2 regions of the Streptomyces sp. NPDC021225 genome follow, and region 1 is predicted to be linked to the other one. Evidence: riboswitches for the same ligand, from Rfam matches in the RefSeq annotation. Region 1 holds a riboswitch; the other holds the start of a gene.
What was found. Region 1 has a riboswitch for glycine ahead of gcvP (aminomethyl-transferring glycine dehydrogenase). Riboswitches for the same ligand answer to the same signal wherever they lie in the genome.
Positions count from the first base shown of each region.

Region 2: it holds a riboswitch for glycine, as region 1 does, so the genes downstream of both, gcvT (glycine cleavage system aminomethyltransferase GcvT) here and gcvP (aminomethyl-transferring glycine dehydrogenase) in region 1, are expected to answer to the same signal.

Region 1 is NZ_JBIRPV010000004.1:8,105-15,108, forward strand. Features, by position in the region: gene ACH4S9_RS18640 (bifunctional nuclease family protein) at 1-2, shown strand, start outside; gene ACH4S9_RS18645 (MerR family transcriptional regulator) at 238-864, shown strand; gene ACH4S9_RS18650 (DNA polymerase IV) at 931-2,397, shown strand; gene ACH4S9_RS18655 (PRC-barrel domain-containing protein) at 2,373-2,702, opposite strand; glycine riboswitch at 2,825-2,922, shown strand; gene gcvP (aminomethyl-transferring glycine dehydrogenase) at 3,112-6,006, shown strand; gene ACH4S9_RS18665 (DUF5999 family protein) at 6,131-6,337, opposite strand; gene ACH4S9_RS18670 (hypothetical protein) at 6,614-7,004, opposite strand, start outside.
Region 2 is NZ_JBIRPV010000002.1:1,171,852-1,178,855, forward strand. Features, by position in the region: gene glyA (serine hydroxymethyltransferase) at 1-822, opposite strand, end outside; gene gcvH (glycine cleavage system protein GcvH) at 847-1,227, opposite strand; gene gcvT (glycine cleavage system aminomethyltransferase GcvT) at 1,320-2,471, opposite strand; glycine riboswitch at 2,656-2,766, opposite strand; gene ACH4S9_RS13325 (AAA family ATPase) at 2,960-3,739, shown strand; gene ACH4S9_RS13330 (hypothetical protein) at 3,771-4,970, opposite strand; gene ACH4S9_RS13335 (enhanced serine sensitivity protein SseB) at 5,219-6,031, shown strand; gene ACH4S9_RS13340 (enhanced serine sensitivity protein SseB C-terminal domain-containing protein) at 6,175-6,948, shown strand.

The DNA.
Region 1 (7,004 bases):
GAGCCGTCGGAGGCGCTGAGGCCGAGTGCGGCCGCCGAGCCGGCAGTGGCCGGTAAGCGGCGGGCATTGAGCTGTCCGCCGATCTTCGCCAGCGCATTCGAGTAGCCTTTCCCGCAAGAGGGGCACGGGAAACCACCCGTAGGGTGATTATCACTCGGCGTGCCGAGTGTGGCGATCGTTGACGCACCCCGGGTGACTGCCTACCGTCGAGATGGCAGGTCGAGGACGGAGGTCGGCGTGAGAAGCAGCGGCGACGGCACGGCGGCAGGCGGTCCGTATGCGCTCCAGGGGAGCGCACCGGCCGAACCGGCACTGAAGGCTCGGGTGGCGGCACAGGCCGCACCGCCGCGCGAAGGCGCCGTGGCGAAGCCCGAGAAGGTGGGGTATCGCGGTCCGACCGCGTGCGCTGCCGCGGGCATCACCTACCGCCAGCTGGACTACTGGGCGCGCACCGGGCTCGTGGAGCCCAGCGTGCGGCCCGCCTACGGCTCGGGCAGCCAGCGGCTCTACAGCTTCCGGGACGTCGTCGTCCTCAAGATCGTCAAGCGGTTGCTGGACACCGGCGTGTCCCTCCAGAACATCAGGGCCGCCGTTCAGCACCTGCGCTCGCGCGGCCTGGACGACCTCGCCCAGATGACGCTGATGAGCGACGGCGCGACGGTATATGAGTGCACCTCGCCCGACGAGGTGGTCGACCTCCTCCAGGGCGGCCAGGGCGTCTTCGGGATCGCCGTGGGCGTGGTGTGGCGGGACGTGGAGAGCGCGCTCGCCCAGCTGCACGGCGAGCGGGTGGACACCGGCGAGACGCTGGTGGGCCACAACCCCACCGACGAACTGGCGCGGCGCCGCAACCGCGCGGGCTGAGACCGTCCGGCCCGGGCCGCGCGCCCGGGCCGCGAGTGTCAGTGGCATGCGGCAGCATCGGTAGGTGTGAGGGGTGCGCCGACCATTCTGCATCTGGACATGGATGCCTTTTACGCCGCGGCGGAGCAGGCGGCCAAGCCCAGCCTGCGCGGCAAGCCGGTGATCGTCGGCGGCCTCGGGCCGCGCGGCGTGGTGGCCACGGCCTCCTATGAGGCGCGGGTGTTCGGGGTCCACTCGGCCATGGCGATGGCCCAGGCCCGCCGCCTCTGTCCGAACGCGGCGTATCTCACCCCCCGCTTCTCCCTGTACCGCCAGGTGAGTGACACCGTCATGGGCCTGCTGGGCGCGCTGTCCCCGCTGGTCGAGCCGCTGAGCCTGGACGAGGCGTTCGTGGATCTGGAGGCGGGCGGTGTTCCGGCCACCTCCGCGGCGGCGCGGGCCGTGGGGGAGCGGCTGCGGGCGGACATAGCGGCGGCGACCGGGCTGACCGGCTCGGTGGGCCTGGCCGGGTCCAAGATGCTCGCCAAGATCGCCTCCGAGCAGGCCAAGCCCGATGGACTGACGCTCATCCAGCCGGGGACCGAGCGGGAGCTGCTGGGGCCGATGCCGGTGCGGACCCTCCCCGGGGTGGGTCCGGCCACCGGGGAGGCGCTGCGCCGGGCCGGGATCCACACGGTCGCCGAGACCCGGGAGGCGGGGGAGGAGGAGCTGGTGCGGCTGCTGGGCAAGGCCCATGGCGCGTCGCTGTACGGCATGGCCTGGGGGCGGGACGACCGGCCGGTGGTCGCCGAGCGGGACGCCAAGTCCGTATCGGTGGAGGACACCTTCGACGTCGACCTCACCGACCGCACGCGGGTGCAGGTGGAGGTGGCGCGGCTCGCCGACCGGTGTGTGCGGCGGCTGCGCGGGGCCGGCCGCTCGGGGCGCACGGTCGTGCTCAAGGTGCGGCGTTACGACTTCTCCACGCTGACCCGGTCCGAGACGCTGCGCGGGCCGACGGATGACCCCACGGTGGTGCGGGAGGCTGCGGCGCGGCTGCTGGAGGGCGTGGACACCACGGCGGGGGTGCGGCTGCTGGGAGTGGGCGTGAGCGGTCTGGCGGACTACACCCAGGAGGATCTGTTCGCCCAGGCCGCGCAGGCCGCCCACGAGGCACAGGAGGACGCGGAGGGGGCGCGGGAGGCCGGAGGGACACCCGAGCCCGCCCCGGCGGTCCTGGAGGGGAGCGACGAGCCCGACGACACCGCCAGGCCGCGCCGCTGGCTGCCCGGCCTCGATGTGCGACACGCCGAGTACGGGGCGGGGTGGGTGCAGGGCAGCGGGGTCGGCCGGGTGACCGTGCGGTTCGAGGAGCCCTGGTCGCGGCCGGGCCGGGTGCGGACGTTCGCGGTCGACGACCCGGCGTTGGAGCCGGGCGAGCCGCTGCCGCTGATCCGGCCCGCCGTGAGCGACGCCCCCGAGGCCGACCCGGCCGAAAGCCAGGTCCAGGGCCAGGGCCCGGGCCGGGGTCAGCCGCTCACGTCGAGACCGTAGTGGTGGTAGAGCTGCAACTCCTGCTCGGGCGACAGATGGCGGCCGACTCCGAAGTCCGGCGCGTCCTTGATCAGCGCCCGCTCGTACGGCACCCGCAGCGTGTCGTCGACGATCTCGCTCGGTTCGAGTGGCACGAACACGTCCCGGCTGAACAGCCCGGTGCGTACCGCGGCCCACTCCGGCTCGCCGGTCGCGTCGTCGAGGTAGACCTCGTCCACGGTGCCGATCTTCGCGCCGTCGCGGTCCAAGGCCTTCCGGCCGATGAGGGTCCGCGGATCGATGTCGGTCTGCACACTCTCTCCCATAGGTGACTGTTTCATCGTCAATGCCGTGATATCTAAGAAAAGCCACAATTCCGTGCCCGTCCACTCGAGCGCTCGCCCAAAACCCCTGGCGGCAGGCTCGCTGGTAGGCTGACGGTGGCTGCAGACCCCGTGCGGGAGAGCTCTTCGACGATGTCGTCGGAGGCGCCGAAGGAGCAAATCCTCCCCGGAAACTCTCAGGCACACGTACCGTGCGGGTGAGGTCACTCTGGAAAGCAGGGTGGGCCACGGGCGAGTACAGCACCGGAACCCCTCCTCACCGACGGTGAAAGCCGGATCGCCGCCCGCGAACCGGTGAAGCTCTCAGGTTGAGATGACAGAGGGGGAGGCCGTTCGGGCACCCCGCGCCGTGGTGCCCCTCGTCGGTCGTACAGACCAGGAGGCCTCGCAGATGACTGCCAACCGCACCTCGCTGACCGAGCTGGAACGCGGTACTCCGTTTGAGCAGCGCCATATCGGACCCGACGCCGAGGCCCAGGCCAAGATGCTCGCGCAGGTCGGCTTCGGCTCGCTCGACGAGCTCACCCAGGCCGCCGTGCCGGACGTCATCAAGAGCGCCGAGGGGCTGGGGCTGCCCCCGGCCCGCACCGAGGCCGAGGTGCTGGCCGAGCTGCGCGGTCTGGCCGAGCGCAACCAGCTGCTCGCCCCGATGATCGGCCTCGGCTACTACGGCACGTTCACCCCGCCGGTGATCCTGCGCAATGTGCTGGAGAGCCCCGCCTGGTACACCGCGTACACGCCCTACCAGCCGGAGATCTCCCAGGGCCGGCTGGAGGCGCTGCTCAACTTCCAGACCGTCGTCGCGGACCTCACCGGGCTGCCCACGGCCGGCGCCTCGCTGCTGGACGAGGCCACCGCCGCCGCCGAGGCCATGGCGCTGTCGCGGCGGGTGGGCAAGGTCAAGCAGGGCGTGTTCCTGATCGACGCCGACACTCTGCCGCAGACCGTCGCGGTCATCCGGACCCGCGCCGAGCCCACCGGCGTCGAGGTGGTCGTCGCCGACCTCTCGGCGGGCATACCGGCCGAGGTGGCCGAGCGCGGGGTGTTCGGCGTGCTGCTCCAGTACCCGGGCGCCTCCGGCGCCGTGCGCGACCCGCGCCCGGTCATCGAGCGGGCCCATGAGCTCGGCGCCGTGGTCACCGTCGCCGCCGATCTGCTCGCCCTCACCCTCCTCACCTCGCCCGGCGAGCTGGGCGCCGACATCGCGGTCGGCAACAGCCAGCGGTTCGGGGTGCCGATGGGCTTCGGCGGCCCGCACGCCGGGTTCATGGCCGTCCGCGAGGTCTACGCCCGCAGCCTGCCCGGCCGCCTGGTCGGCGTCTCCGTCGACGCCGACGGCGACAAGGCGTACCGCCTGGCCCTTCAGACCCGCGAGCAGCACATCCGCCGCGAGAAGGCCACCAGCAACATCTGCACCGCCCAGGTCCTGCTCGCCGTGATGGCCGGCATGTACGCCGTCTACCACGGCCCGGAAGGGCTTTCGACCATCGCCCGGCGCACCCACCGCTACGCGGCCGTGCTCGCCGAGGGGCTGCGGGCCGGGGGCGTCGAGACCGTGCACGGCGCGTTCTTCGACACCCTGACCGCGTATGTCCCGGGCCGGGCCGCCGAGGTCGTCACCGCGGCCCGCGAGGCCGGGGTCAACCTGCGCCTGACCGACGCCGACCATGTGGGCATCGCCTGCGACGAGACCACCGGGCGCGCCCAGCTCGCCGCCGTCTGGTCGGCCTTCGGCGTGGACGGCGGCCTGCCCGCCATCGACGAGCTCGACGCCGCCGCGGCCGACGCGCTCCCCGCCGAACTGCTGCGCACCGACACGTATCTGACCCACCCGGTCTTCCACAAGTACCGCTCCGAGACCGCGATGCTGCGCTATCTGCGGCGCCTGGCCGACCGCGACTACGCGCTGGACCGGGGCATGATCCCGCTCGGCTCCTGCACCATGAAGCTCAACGCCACCACGGAGATGGAGCCGGTCACCTGGCCGGAGTTCGGCGCGCTGCATCCGTTCGCGCCGGTCGAGCAGGCCCAGGGCTATCTGACGCTGATCCGCGAGCTGGAGGAGCGGCTGGCCGAGGTCACCGGCTACGACCAGGTCTCCCTCCAGCCGAACGCCGGGTCGCAGGGCGAGCTGGCCGGGCTGCTGGCCGTGCGCGCCTACCACCGCGCCAACGGCGAGGAGCGGCGCACCGTCTGCCTCATCCCGTCCTCCGCGCACGGCACCAACGCCGCCAGCGCGGTGATGGCGGGCATGAAGGTCGTCGTGGTCAGGACCGGCGAGGACGGCGAGGTGGACGCCGACGACCTGCGCGCCAAGATCGAGCAGTACGGCGACGAACTGGCCGTCCTGATGGTCACCTACCCCTCCACCCACGGCGTGTTCGAGGAGCACATCAGCGAGATCTGCGCGGCCGTGCACGACGCGGGCGGCCAGGTCTATGTGGACGGCGCGAACCTCAACGCGCTGGTGGGGCTGGCCCGGCCGGGCAGGTTCGGCGGTGATGTCTCCCATCTGAACCTGCACAAGACCTTCTGCATCCCGCACGGCGGCGGCGGTCCCGGCGTGGGCCCTGTCGCGGTGCGCGAACACCTCGCGCCGTACCTCCCCAACCACCCGCTCCAGCCGGCGGCGGGCCCGGCGACCGGCGTGGGGCCGGTCGCGGCCGCGCCCTGGGGCTCGGCGGGCATCCTGCCCATCTCCTGGGCGTACGTCCGGCTGATGGGCGCCGAGGGGCTGCGCCGGGCCACCCAGGTGGCGGTGCTCGGCGCCAACTACGTCGCCAAGCGCCTGGAGCCGCACTACCCGGTGCTCTACACCGGCCCCGGGGGTCTCGTCGCCCACGAGTGCATCATCGATCTGCGGCCGCTGACCAAGGCGACCGGCGTGAGCGTCGACGATGTGGCCAAGCGGCTGGTCGACTACGGGTTCCACGCGCCCACGATGTCGTTCCCGGTGGCCGGCACGCTGATGATCGAGCCGACGGAGAGCGAGGACCTGGCGGAGCTGGACCGGTTCTGCGAGGCGATGATCGCCATCCGGGCGGAGATCGAGAAGGTGGGCTCGGGGGAGTGGCCCAAGGACGACAACCCGCTGCGGAACGCCCCGCACACGGCGGCCGCGCTGAGCGGGGAGTGGGAGCACCCCTACACCCGCGCGGAGGCGGCGTTCCCGGCCGGGGTGTCGGCGGCGGACAAGTACTGGCCGCCGGTGCGGCGCATCGACGGCGCCTTCGGGGACCGCAACCTGGTCTGCTCCTGCCCGCCGCTGGAGTCGTACGAGAGCTGACCCGCCGGGCGCGGTCGGGTACGGGGCCGGTGCGGCGGACACGCCGGCCGGCCCCTGATGGAGCGCGGGCCCGGTCGGAGCGCCGGGCCGTGGTGGTCAGACCGCGAGGGTCAGACCGCGATGGTCAGGCCGCGGTGGCGACGCGCTCGGCGCCCAGCGGCCGGCGCGGGGCGATGATCTGTCCGTCCGGCAGCAGCTCGCCGGTGTCCTCGAAGAGCAGGACGCCATTGCACAGCAGGCTCCAGCCCTGCTCGGGGTGGTGCGCCACGAGGTGGGCGGCCTCCCGGTCGGCGGAGTCGGCTGACGGGCACGCGGGCTGATGCTGGCACATGGAAGAGATCTCTCGCTGCGATGTGGAAAGTGTCCTGTGGCTTGCTGCGGCAGTCATGGCCGCCCCCCGTTGGTCAGTCGGTCGGATGCTCCAAGTGTTGCCCTACGGGCCGGTTTCCGCAGGGATTTCACGGCACCGGTACTCGCTTGATAATGACGCATCACACGAGTGGACGGTTCATCCTGACGGGACTGTTACGAGCCCGCAGCGGAGCGCCCCGTGATCCTCGGATCACGGGGCGCTCGGGCGCGGGGCGGCGGCGGGCGCCGCGGGCCGTCAGGCCGACGAGCCGAGCAGCGGCGTCCGCGTCAGCCGGAGCGTGAGCACCGGCAGCAGATCCGCCGCGCGGTACGCGCGGTGGGCGGCGATGCCCGGCGGGGCGGGGGTCAGCGGCACCAGCAGGTCTTCCGCGGCGAGGTGGCCTTCGGAGGCGTCGGCGGTCGGGTCGCCGCGCAGCCACAGCGTCAGCATGTACAGCTCCGGGATGGACAGCAGCCTGGGCTGATGGACCGAGGACAGCGACTCGGCCTGGCTCAGCGCCAGTTCGGCCGACGACACGTACGGGCCTTCGGAGAATTGCGAGAAGACCCAGCCGTCGGCGGTCAGCATCGCCTCGGCGGAGGCCACCGTCCGCTCGGTGTCGCGGATCAGGAACCGCCATCCGGTG
Region 2 (7,004 bases), on a different contig from region 1:
GAAGGCCACGGCCTTCGCCGCGACCACATGCTCGAGCGGGCCGCCCTGCTGACCGGGGAAGACCGCGGAGTTGATCTTCTTGGCCAGCTCGGCGGTGGACAGGATCACCCCGCCGCGCGGGCCGCCGAGGGTCTTGTGGGTGGTGGTGGTCACCACATGGGCGTGCGGCACCGGGGAGGGGTGCAGTCCGGCCGCCACCAGGCCCGCGAAGTGGGCCATGTCCACCATCAGGTACGCGCCGACCTCGTCCGCGATCCGGCGGAAGGCGGCGAAGTCCAGCTGGCGCGGGTACGCGGACCAGCCCGCGATCACCAGCTTGGGGCGGTGCTCCTTGGCCAGCCGCTCGACCTCGTCCATGTCGACCAGGCCGGTCTCGGCGTCCACGTGGTAGGGCACCACGTTGTAGAGCTTGCCGGAGAAGTTGATCTTCATCCCGTGGGTGAGGTGACCACCGTGCGCCAGGTTCAGGCCCAGGATGGTGTCACCGGGGGAGAGCAGTGCGAACATCGCGGCCGCGTTGGCCTGCGCGCCGGAGTGCGGCTGCACGTTGGCGTGCTCGGCGCCGAACAGCGCCTTGACGCGGTCGATGGCGATCTGCTCGACCACGTCGACGTGCTCACAGCCGCCGTAGTAGCGGCGGCCCGGGTAGCCCTCGGCGTACTTGTTGGTCAGGACCGAGCCCTGGGCCTCCATGACCGCGACCGGAGCGAAGTTCTCCGAGGCGATCATCTCCAGGGTGGACTGCTGGCGGTGGAGTTCGGCGTCGACCGCGGCGGCTACGTCCGGGTCGAGCTCGTGCAGGGAGCTGTTGAGAAGCGACATCAGGGTCCCGATCGAAGGAGGGGGTCAGTTTTCGGTGAAGGAGGAGTAAGCGTCGGCGGAGAGCAGCTCGTCCGGCTCGTCCGTCACCTTCACCTTGAACAGCCAGCCGCCCTCGAAGGGGGCGGAATTCACCAGCGCCGGGTCGTTCACCACGTCCTCGTTGACCTCGGTGACCTCGCCGGAGACCGGCGCGTAGAGATCGCTGACGGATTTCGTGGACTCCAGCTCGCCGCAGGTCTCGCCCGCGGTGACCGTCGTGCCGACCTCAGGGAGCTGGACGAAGACGACGTCGCCGAGCGAGTTGGCCGCGAACTCGGTGATGCCGACCGTCGACACACCGTCCGCGTCGGCGGCCGACAGCCACTCGTGCTCCTTGCTGTAACGCAGCTGCTGGGGGTTGTTCATAGTCCGATTCTCCTGGATACGGGGGAGTGCTTGGGAAACGGGTCTTGCCTGGTGGGACAGGCGGTAGGAGCGGCGGCGGCCGCGACGGGCGCTCAGCGCCGCTTGTAGAAGGGGAGGGCCACGACCTCGTACGGCTCATGGGTGCCCCGGATGTCCACCGACACCCCCGCCGTGCCCGGCGCGGCGTGCCCGGCGTCCACATACGCCATCGCGATCGGCTTCCCGAGGGTGGGCGAGGGCGCGCCCGAGGTGACCTCGCCGATCACCGTGCCGTCCGCGCCGACGACCGCGTACCCCGCGCGCGGGACCCGGCGGCCCGCCGCGACCAGGCCGACCAGCGCCCGCGGCGGGGCGGTCTCGGCCTGCCGCGCCGCCGTCTCCAGGGCCGCGCGCCCGGTGAAGTCACCGGGCTTGCCGAACTTCACCACCCGGCCGAGCCCCGCGTCGAACGGCGTGGTCCCGCGGGTCAGCTCATGCCCGTACAGCGGCATCCCGGCCTCCAGGCGCAGCGTGTCCCGGCAGGAAAGACCGCACGGGATCAGCCCGGCCGGGGCGCCCGCCTCGGTCAGCGCCTGCCACAGCCGCTCGGCGTCCTTCGGCGAGACGAACAGCTCGAAGCCGTCCTCGCCGGTGTAGCCGGTGCGGGCGATCAGCGCCGGGACGCCCGCGACCGTGCCCGGCAGGCCCGCGTAGTACTTGAGGCCGTCCAGGTCGGCGTCGGTCAGGCCGCTCAGGATCGTGGCCGAGGCCGGCCCCTGGACGGCGATCAGCGCATAGGCGTCACGGTCGTCCCGCACGGCCGCGTCCAGGCCCGCGGCGCGCTCGGTCAGCGCGTCCAGCACCACCTGGGCGTTCGAGGCGTTGGCGACCACCAGGAACTCCTGGTCACCGAGGCGGTAGACGATCAGGTCGTCCAGGATGCCGCCCTCGGCGTCGCAGATCATGGTGTAGCGGGCCCGGCCGATGGCGAGCGCCGACAGATGGCCCACCAGCGCCCGGTCCAGGGCGGCGGCGGCCTGTGGCCCGGTGAGTGTGATCTCGCCCATATGGGAGAGGTCGAAGAGTCCGGCGCGGGTGCGCACCGCGGTGTGCTCGTCGCGCTCGCTTCCGTAGCGCAGCGGCATCTCCCAGCCGGCGAAGTCGGTCATGGTGGCGCCGAGCGCGCGGTGCGTCGCGTCCAGCGCGGTACGGCGGGGGCCGGACGAGGCGGACGGGGGAGACGAGGGGGACGGGGCGTCGGTCATGGGGCTGGCTCCAGGGCGGGACGGCGACGAGGACGACGAGGACGAGTCCTCCCCATCTGTCATCGGAACCTGAGAGGTTCGCCGTGACCCCTTCTCCCGGCCGGCGTCGGAGACGTCGTCGCGGAGAGCGGTCCGGCTTGCACCGTGGGTGGAGCCACGCCAGCGGCTCGCTTTTCAGATCTGCCTCGCCCGCGCGGTATCGGGGCCTGAGAGATTCAAGGGAGGACTTGCTCCTTCGGCGCCCCGGACGGCCGGCACTGCTGCCGGTGGCCGAGGACTCTCCCGCGCGGATTCAAGCGGCCGGTATGGAGTTGCGCGCAACATCATCGCACGTACGCCCGAGAAGGGAAGACCCGCTCGCCCCGCGCCGCCGCTCACCCCGATTCACAAGGCATGAAAGTCCGGCCCACAGGAAGACCACCTTGAAGGACATTACCTTTTCTTGACACTCTTCGGTGACGAGCCGCAGTGACCGACCTAGGAGGACGATCACGGTGCAGGGGCAGGGTACGTACGGGACGACATGTGGGCCCCTGCCGGTGACGCAGGGCGCGGCGCCAACCGGGGGCGTGATCAGACCGGGGCGCCGGGCGGCGGTGCACGACCTGCGCGGCGGCGGCAGCGACGGCGACGGCGGCGGCGGTGACGGCGACGGCGGCGGCGCGGCCGGGCCCGGGCCCGGACCCGGCCGCGGGTCCAGACCCGGACTCGGCGCGCGCGAGCTGCGCTACCGCACCGGGGACATGGTGGTCGCCTCCGGCCTGCCCGGCAGCGGCAAGAGCACCATGATCGGCCAGGCCGTGCCCGGCCTCGACCAGTCCGGCGGCCCGGTGCTGCGGGTGGACTCACAGGACGCCCGCGAGCGCTGGGAGCGGCGGCTGCCCCGCTGGCTGCCGTACGCCCTCTACCGCCCGCTGGTGCGCTGCGCCCACTACGCCGGGCTGCGCCGGGCGCTGCGCTCGGGCGCCAGCGTCGTGGTGCACGACTGCGGCACCCTCTCCTGGGTGCGCCGCTGGCTGGCCCGCGACGCCCGGCGCACCGGCCGCCGGCTGCACATGGTGCTGCTGGACGTGGATGCCGCGGTGGCCCTGGAGGGGCAGGCCGCGCGCGGCCGTGCGGTCTCTCGCTACGCCTTCGGACGGCACCGCCGCGCGGTGGGCCGGCTGGTCGTCGCCGCCGAGGGCGGGCGGCCGCCCGAAGGCTGCGCGTCGGTGGCGGTGCTGGACCGCACGGCCGCGAGCGCACTGCGCCGGATCGGCTTCGAGTGACGCGCGGCGGGGCAGGGGGAGACGGCCTTCATCAACCCTGGTCGGAGGCTGCGTCCACCGGGCGCGGCAGCGGCATGGGGGCGACGGCGTCGTCGGTCGCCTCGGCGGCGGACAGCGGGGTGGCGGCGGTGGTGAAGGGCTTCGGCGCGGCGGGCTTCGCCGCGGGCTTCTGACCGGGCCTCATGGCGCCGGGCTGGTTGGCGTTCTGGTTCGGGGCGCTGGGCTTCGCGCTCGGCTTCTGGGCACCGGGCTTCTGGGCACCCTGCTGGTCCTGGGCGCCCGGCTTCTCGGTGCCCGGCTTCTCGGCGGCTCCCGGCTTCTCGGTACCGGGCTTCTCCGCGGCGCCGGGCTTCTCGGTACCGGGCTTCTCCGGGTTCGGCTTCGGGGCGGGCGTCCGGGCGGCGAGGGCGGACGCCTCCACGGCGACGGTCGACGCCTCGTCCGGGAGCGGCAGCATCGGGGGCGTCATCGGGAGGTCCATCCCGGGGAGCGGGCCGATGAGGGCGTTGAGCAGCTCCAGGATGGCGTCGCCGATACGGGGGAGCGCCGCGGCGGCCGCGTCCGCGTCGCCCGCGGCGACGGCGTCCAGCAGGTCGTCGATCGCCCGCTGGAGCTCGTCCAGCGGGTCCGTCGAGACGTCCGTCGGCATGGTCTGGGCGTACGGCGGGGTCGCGGTCTCTCCCTGCCCGGCGGCCTGGGGCGGCTTCATGCCCTGGTTGTTCTGGTTGCCCTGGTCGGCGGCCTGCGGCGGCACGGTGACCTGGCCCTGGCCCTGGCCCGCGTTCTGCCCCTGGCCCTGCTGCTGCCCCTGGCCCTGGTCCTGTCCCTGCTCCTGCCCGGGCGGCGTGTCGTCGCGGCGCTCCCGGCCCTGCGTGGTGGCGTTCGGGCCCTGGGCCGCCTCGGCGGACTTGCGGGCGGTCTTCACCGCGCTGTCGATCGCCGTCGCGTGCTTGACCAGCTCGGCCTCGGAGAGCATCCCGCCGGGGGCCTCCTCCACCGCCATGGCCAGGTCGGCGACCCGATCGAGGAGGACGCGCAGATCGCGCATCGCCTGGGTCTGGGCCGCGGTCAGCGGCTCCTTGGCGAGCGCCGTGGGGGCGGGGGCCTTGGCGCCGGCCGTGCCCCCGTTTCCGCCGACCGTGGCGGCGGACAGACCGGCGGTGCCGAACAGCAGGGAGCCGGCCATGACAGAGGTGACGAGGACTTCGGCCTTGCGAGACGCGCGGATCATGAGACCTTCCTTCGCTGTGGTGACGTATGGGCGTACTCGGCACCACGGTGCGAGGGGCGCAAACCGAGCGCAACTTGACGATTACGTTCAGAAATGGTCAAAAGACTGTCAAAAGCTGTCCGGGATCGGGCGTTGCCTCCCCTTCGGCCTGGGGATTTGCTGTGGAGATCACCGGCCGCCGATGCCGCAAGTCCATACAGCCGTTAGGGTTCCTGTGCAGGTCGGACGAGATGGCGGTTGAGGCGGAAATGAGCATCCCGGAGCAGCACGGTCCAGCACCGGCTCACGGAGGGTTCCCTGACGGTGCGTTCCCTGCGTTTTCCGAGGCTCCCGGGTTCCCGGGCAACGAGCTCGAGGAAGTGCTCGCGGCCTCGGTCGACGTCCCCGGCGCCGGCGCCCGGATCGTCGAGACCCTGGCCCGCAGCCACGTCTGGGTCCCGCTGCCCAACGGCGGCGGCCCGGACAACAGTGACCTGGACCTGCCCACCATGGAGATCGAAGGCGCCGCGTATGTGCCGGTGTTCAGCTCCGAGCAGCAGTTCCTTCAGGTCGTCGGCGCCCATATGACGTTCACCGTCGCCCCGGCCGTCGAGTTCGCCCGCGGCCTGCCGCCCCAGCTCGGCATCGCCGTGAACCCCGGCGGCGCCGTCGGCGTTCCGCTTCCGCCGCCCGCCGTGGCCGAGCTGTGCCGCACCGGGCGCTCCGAGCTGGACGGCCCGGTCACCGGCGGCCGGGTGCGCCTGTTCGAGCCGGACTGGCAGGAGGAGCCGGTCGACTTCCTGGCGGCCGCCGGGCTCGAGTTCGGCAAGGTGGCCGGGTTGCGGTCCGCCCGGCGCGCCCTGGCCAGCGTCGAGGGGGAGCCGCCCGCGCTGTTCGTCGGCGTCGAGCTGGACCTCCCCGGCCCGGAGGGCCAGGCCGGCGCGGTGGACGCGCTCGGACGGGCGCTCGGCACGGTGCCGCTGCCGTGGACGGTTCAGCTGGTTCTGCTGGACATCGCGCAGGATCCGGTGGCCGATTGGATGCGCGAGCGGGTGCGACCGTTCTACGACCGTGACCGCTGAGTCGCCCAGGAGACCACTGTAGGGGCCCGTAAGCTGGTTGGATGACCGGTGGCGGGGCGCGTCCGTGCGCCCTTGGTAGCGGTGTGGACAGGCCGAGAGAGGGGCGGACCCAGGTGAGCGCGGGAGGCGGCCACGTCGAGCGGATGCTTCAGCAGGTCGCTCCGGGACGGTATGACGCCTATGAGTCGCTGCTGTACGCCCTCGCCGAAGGCCAGGTGTGGATGCTGCTGTGGCAGGGCGCGCCCGGCTCGCCCGACGCGCAGTACGGCAACATGGACGTGGGCGGGCTCGGCTACGCCCCCTGTGTGACCTCCGCTCAGGAGCTCGCCGCCAGCGGCTGGAGCCGCGCCCACGAGGTGGTGAGCGGGCGCCAGATCGCGGCATCCCTCTTCCCCGACCGGTACGGCCTGTGGCTCAATCCGCACGCCCCCGGCGGCGGCGTCGGCATCCCCTGGCTCGATCTGCGCAGAATCGCCTGCGGCCTGGACCGGCTGCCCGCGGGGCCGCTGCGGCTCAGCGAGCCCTCCCTCGAACTCCCGCAGTTCTACGCCCTGTTGGGACAGAACGCGCATCGCACGCCCGCGGTGCGGTCGCTGCGCCGCGCCTGGGTGCAGCCCGCGCTCGGCGCGCCGTATCTGGCCATCGGGCTGGATCTGTACGACGGCGGCGCCGCGGCCGTGGAGTCGGCCCGGGTGATGATGCGCCAGTCGGTGGGCGCGGTGCCCGAGGGGTTGCCGGTGTCCACCGTCGCGATGTCCGACGAGTACGACCCGGTGGCGATGTGGATGCGGGCCAGCGCGCGTCCGTTCTTCGACCGGGACGCGTTCGGGTCGGCCCAGCCCGCCCCCGCCCATGGCTACGGATACCCGCCGCCGCACGGCGGCCAGCGGTCGGGGCCCGCGCCGAGCGCCTGGTAACCGCCTTGTTCGGCGCGCCCCGGGACGTCCGCGCGCGCTCACGCGCTGCGCTCCGC